2 regions of the Ligilactobacillus sp. Marseille-Q7487 genome follow, and region 1 is predicted to be linked to the other one. Evidence: predicted binding sites of a transcription regulator. Region 1 holds the regulator's gene; the other holds the start of a gene.
The links. The regulator Rex, encoded in region 1, represses fermentation and respiration genes when NADH is low (regulators of the CRP and FNR family bind a similar motif). The targets are predictions, from matches to a motif close to TTGTGAANTANTTCACAA.

Region 1 (3,215 bases):
AATTGTTGGAGAACCAAAAGATTGTTCTAAAACAACGTTACGACCTTTAGGACCAATTGTTGATTTAACGGTGTTTGCTAATTTATCTACACCGGCTAACATTTTTGAACGTGCATCTTCTGAAAATTTAATTTCTTTTGCCATTTTATTTTCCACCTTATCTAAAATCTAATTATCTTAGTCGACAATTGCAATGATGTCGCCTTCACGTACGACTAAATATTTTTGATCTTCATATTTAACTTCTGTCCCTGCAAATTTGTCAAAGAAAACAACGTCGCCGACTGTCACAGCTGGTGTAACTTTTTGACCATTTTCTAAGACACGACCCGCACCCACAGCAACAACTTTACCAGTTTGTGGTTTTTCTTTAGCATTACTTGCCAAAACAATTCCACCAACTGTTTGTTCTTCTTCTTTTTGAACTTCTAAAATAATTCTATCTCCTAATGGTTTAAGCACTGTAGATCCCTCCATCTTTTTTAGCACTTGCTTAACTAGAGTGCTAACAACTTACAATTACTACTATAATCACTTTCATCCAAAAATGCAAGCTTTTTTTATCACTCTCAAGCGTCGAGTGCTAATTTTTAGCGATAAAGCCTGTTAAATCAAGCTTTTTCATCTGAAAAATAATCTGCTAATTGTAGTCTTTCTTTAATCTTTTACTAAAGAATGCTATAATACAAACAGTTTTTTAGGAGGATTAAAGATGACACTGCAAAAAAATATTTTAGCTTTACTGACAACTTATTTAGGCTTTAATCTGTTAGAACTTTTATGTGGACAATTTATTGCCAATAATGATTTCTTATATCCAATATTAACTATTTTAAATCTTTGCTTGATCATAGTCTTACTAAGCTTAAACCATCACTATCAAGCTTCTAACAAGATTGAGCAAGGTGTTAAAATTAATAAACTAAGATTAAGCTTATTAATTTTAGGCACAAGCATTGGACTTTTTATCGTCCAGACATTTGGACTTTACTTTGAAAATATTTTTTTGCATCAACCTGCCTTTTCACAAAATACCAATCTTTTGATAGCTATTACACAAAAATATCCTTATTATTTAATCGTCATCGTTATTTGTGCTCCAATTTGCGAAGAATTAATCTTTCGTAAAGTTTTATATGGTAACCTAAGTGATTACTTTAATATTGGGCTATGTTTAGTCGCTTCAAGCATGTTATTTAGTGTCGCTCATGGTGATGGGCATTATCTAACCTATTGGTTGATTGGAATGCTTTTGGCACTTTGTTATCGCTATAGTCATACTATTTTAGCGCCGATTTTAGCACATCTAATCATGAACGCTATCGTCTTGTGGCTTAATTTTCAATAAAAAAATTCCCAAGCATGAAAACTTGGGAATTTTTTATTTACCTGGTCCAAAATGATCCAAGAAGTAAACTAATGTTTGTAATTCATTAGTTAAATCAACATTTTGCACCCGAACTGTCTCAGGCACAGTGATACGTAACGGGGTAAAGTTTAAAATACCTTTAACCCCCACTTCGGTTAACTCATCAGTTACCTTTTGCGCAACCGATGAAGGAACGGTTAAGATTACAACTTCAATTTGTTGTACAGTTAATTGTTCTTTCATATCAGACATTGGATAAATTGGAACACCACTTTGAATTGTACCAGTGATTTCTTCATTAATATCAAAGGCCGCACTAATACGCACATTATTGCTTTTATGGAAGTTAAAGTTTAACAACGCATGTCCCAAATTACCGACACCAATTAAGGCTACATTAGTTAGCTTATCTTGATTCAAAGTTTTCTTGAAAAATTCTAGTAAACTTTCAACGTCATAACCATAACCACGTTTCCCTAATGCTCCAAAATATGAAAAGTCTCGTCTGATAGTGGCAGAATCAACCTTAACTGCTTCTGCTAATTCCGTTGAAGAAACACGCTTTTTACCAGAATCAGCCAAAATATTTAAATAACGATAATAAATTGGTAGTCTTTTTGCGGTTGCTTGTGGAATTGTAGCTGCTACCATTCAAACCTAGACTCCTTTCCTATTAAAACTATATACATCAATTTTAACATACGCGTATTTAAATTTGAACTATTCTGCACAAAAAAAATGCCGTCTTATCCCTTTTTTTAAAAACGTTATGTAACTATTTCACAAACTTTCAGAAAAAATTTCGCGCTTTTTTAATCAAGAAAAAATACAAAAAACTTTTTATATTTACAAAAATTTATCAGTTACGCTACTAGCTTTATTTAGTACAAACAATAAACTCAATTACTTAACACGCTTTATCATTTTACAATTGGATATTTAAGTATGATGTAGCATATATCAGCGAAAACTTATTACTATGTCAATTTAATCTAAGCTCTAAAACAATAACATTTTTCATCAAAAATACAAGTCTACTTTTTTTCATTATTTTCAGTATAATAAAAAAGATAGAGTAAAAACTATCTTGACGCCCGTCATGATATAATTAATCTATAATTACAAAAGAATATCTAAAAAAGCGCGACCATGCAAATTTAAGAGATATTGCTGTATCACATTAGCGCAAGTGTAATTTCTAATGGTACACTTATTCATGGCTAAATTAAATAGAAAAGGTGATTTACATGATTTTATTGCAAGTCCAACAAGTTGCACGACATTTTGGTGCAGAGATTTTATTTAAAAATGTTAATTTAGATATTCAAGATAATTCAAAAATTGCTTTAGTTGGGCGCAATGGAGCTGGCAAATCAACGCTCATCAAAATGCTCATTGGACAAACCAAACCCGATGCAGGTAAAATTAGTCAACGCAAAGATTTAACAATTGGCTATCTTGCCCAAAATAGTGAGTTAACCTCAAATAAAACAATTTTTGAAGAAATGTTGAGTGTCTTTGCACATCTTAAAAAAATTGAAGAGCAAATGCACCTACTCGAACAACAAATGGCCCAAGATATTGACCATCATTCAACCAAATATCAACAACTTTTAACACGTTATGATCAATTACAACATGATTTTAAAGAACAAAATGGTTATGGTTATGAAAATGAAATCCGCTCAGTCTTACACGGTTTTCACTTCTATGAAACAGATTATCAACGCTCAATATCTTCTCTATCCGGAGGGCAAAAAACACGTTTAGCTTTAGCAAAGTTACTTTTAGAAAAACGTGATTTATTAATCTTAGACGAACCAACTAACCATCTTGATATTGAAAC
Region 2 (3,215 bases), 1.2 Mb from region 1:
TTAGATGTAATCGTCAAAACAGATGTTGATAACTTAGCATTGCGATATAGATGATGTTTGTTCATCTTAGTATATAATGCTTTAACTAACCACTTACCGATTTCATCTGCACGATCATCATTGTTACCATAACGTGGGAAGTCATTTTCAGCCACAAAATCAACTGCCATGCCATCTTCATCACGGATAACTTTAACATGACCATACTTGATAGCAGAAATTGAGTCGGTAGCTACTGAAAAGCCAGAGATACCAGTAGCAAATGTCCGGTTCAAACGGGTGTCTTTCAAAGCTAATTGAGCTGATTCATAGTAGTATTTATCATGCATATAGTGGATAACATTTAAGGCGTTAACATAAACATCTGCTAACCATTCCAACATGTCATCAAATTTCTTCATAAATTCATCATAATCGATGTATTCGGACTTAATTGGTTCATAAGCAGGACCAACTTGTTGCTTAGTCATTTCATCTTTACCACCGTTGATGGTATAAAGAACGGTCTTAGCCAAGTTAGCCCGTGCCCCAAAGTATTGAATACCATCAGCAATTGGTTGTGCAGATACACAACATGCAATACCATAGTAATCTGTACCCCATGTTTTGACCATCAAATCATCGTTTTCATATTGAATAGTTGAACTTTCAATCGAAACACTTGCTGCATAGCGTTTGAATGCTTCAGGCAAGTTTTCTGACCAAAGCAAAGTAATGTTTGGTTCTGGTGCAGAACCCATGTTATGCAAGGTGTTTAAGAAACGATAAGCCGTCTTAGTTACATGATGACGACCATCAAGTCCCATACCTGCTAATGATAAGGTTGCCCAAATTGGGTTACCAGAGAATAATGAATCATATTCTGGTGTCCGGATAAAGGAAACCATTCTTAATTTCATTGTAAAATGATCAACTAATTCTTGTGCTTGTTCTTCTGTCAAAAGACCACGTTCGATATCACGTTGAATATAAATATCGATAAAGGAGTCTACACGACCAATTGACATAGCAGCCCCATTTTGTTGTTTGATAGAAGCCAAGTAACCAAAGTATAACCATTGAATAGCTTCTTTAGCTGTAGTAGCTGGTTTAGAAATATCAAAACCATAAGATGCTGCCATTTGCTTGATTTGATGTAATGCACGAATTTGATCGGTAATCTCTTCACGCATTTGGATAACATCATTTGTCATTTGGCCATCGCCATAGTTTTCAAGGTCTTGTTGTTTTGCTTCAATCAAGCGATCAATTCCGTAAAGAGCGATACGTGGGAAATCAGCTACTAAACGACCACGTCCATATGCATCTGGCAAACCAGTTACAATCTTGTTGTGACGTGCATGGCGAATATTAGCATCATATGCATCAAAGACACCTTGGTTATGTGTCTTAGTTAATTCTGAAAAGATTCGATCGGTTTCAGGATCGATTTGTAAGCCATGAGCTGCCAAAGCGTCCTTAGCCATTCTGATACCACCATAAGGCATCAAAGCCTTCTTAAGTGGCTTGTCTGTTTGTAAACCAACAATTTGTTCTAAGTCTTTATCTAAGTAACCTGGAGCATGCGAAGTAATACTTGAAACAACCTTTGTATCTGCTTCAAGCACACCACCAGCCGCACGTTCTTTTAATTTTAAATCAAGTAATTTGTCATTTAATTTTGTTGTAGCTTGTGTAGGTCCTTGCAAGAAAGATTCATCGCCATCGTATGGTGTGATATTTTGTTGGATGAAATCACGCACATCGATTTCTGATTGCCAATCACCTTTCTTGAATCCATCCCAAGCAGCAAACGTCTTTTCTTCCATGTTTAACATAATAAATTTGACCTCCTTAGGTACTGTAGAAAACAAAACCTATAAAACGCTTTCTTCACTTATTATGGTAAACCCATTCAAAAAAAATTTCAATAAAGAAATATGCACCAAATTGCATTAATAACGATAAATCGCGCACAATGTTTTTATATTTATTAATCTTCTAAATACAGGTATTAAACCCTTTAATTGCGCTAAAAAACTTTTTACTTCAAGCCTCTTTTATTAGATATTTTTTTCACAAGTCCAATAGGTATAGCTCTCTTTTTATACAAAAATCGACATTTTTTGCATAAATAAACACAATAAACTTAAATGATACAAAACCTCAAAAGTGTCTTATTTCACATTTTTTCTATCTGTTCTTCAAAAACCTGTCCTCTTTTTTGAGCAAAATCTACTAAAAGGTGTAGTGCTTCTTCATAATTACAATGTTTTTCCGTCATAACTTTTTGAATCCAAAAGCTTAAGTCTTCCTTAATTAACCCCATTTTGCTACCTCTCCTGTCATTTTTAAACTCTACTGCTTTCAGTGTAGCTCATCTGAGCTTAGAGTTGTTGCCTCGATTTTAAAAAATAAACGATAAAACACACAAATAACATCGATAACATTTAAATAATCCTGTATATAATCAAAAAATAATCATAAATATGCAAAAAAACAACCATTGCTGACTAGCAACAGTGGTTGTTTGTAAATTAATCTCAATAATTAAATATGTGCCCACACATTTTCTAAAACGTTGGTTTGTTGACGATCTGGACCAACAGAGAAAGTTGAAACTTTAACACCTACTAAATCTTGGATACGATGAATATAGTTACGTGCATTTTCTGGTAAGTCTTCTAATGTCTTGCATTGCGTGATATCTTCGCTCCAGCCAGGAAGTGTTTCGTAAATTGGCTTGCATGCTGCTAAGTCCTTTAACCCTGCTGGATAATGATAAATCTTTTCACCATTTAATTCATAGGCTGTACAGATCTTGATTTCATCTAAACCGGTTAAAACATCTAAACAGTTTAAGCAAAGGTTAGTCAAACCTGATACACGTTTGGAATGACGCATCACAACACTATCAAACCAGCCGATACGACGTGGACGCTTGGTTACCGTACCGTATTCATGACCAACTTCACGAATACGATCACCAATTTCATCAAATAATTCAGTTGGGAATGGACCATCACCAACACGTGAAGTATAAGCTTTACATACACCTACAACTTTATCGATTTTAGCTGGTCCAATACCATTACCAATTGTTACCCCACCAGCAACTGGGTTAGAAGACGTTACAAACGGATAGGTACCATGATCGATATCTAACATGTTACCTTGTGCTCCTTCAAATAAAACACGTTTTCCTGCATCCAATGCATCATTTAAAACAACAGACG

Region 2: a site for Rex is predicted at 2,044-2,061, ahead of pflB (formate C-acetyltransferase). Genes of this name have one in related genera too.

The regions. Positions count from the first base shown of each region.
Region 1 covers NZ_CASCJC010000001.1:566,277-569,491, reverse strand. Annotated here, with positions in the region: gene groL (chaperonin GroEL) at 1-144, opposite strand, end outside; gene groES (co-chaperone GroES) at 178-462, opposite strand; gene QM017_RS02780 (type II CAAX endopeptidase family protein) at 713-1,348, shown strand; gene QM017_RS02775 (redox-sensing transcriptional repressor Rex) at 1,382-2,020, opposite strand; gene QM017_RS02770 (ABC-F family ATP-binding cassette domain-containing protein) at 2,617-3,215, shown strand, end outside.
Region 2 covers NZ_CASCJC010000001.1:1,815,622-1,818,836, forward strand. Annotated here, with positions in the region: gene pflB (formate C-acetyltransferase) at 1-1,817, opposite strand, end outside; gene QM017_RS08900 (hypothetical protein) at 2,162-2,308, opposite strand; gene QM017_RS08905 (adenylosuccinate synthase) at 2,530-3,215, opposite strand, start outside.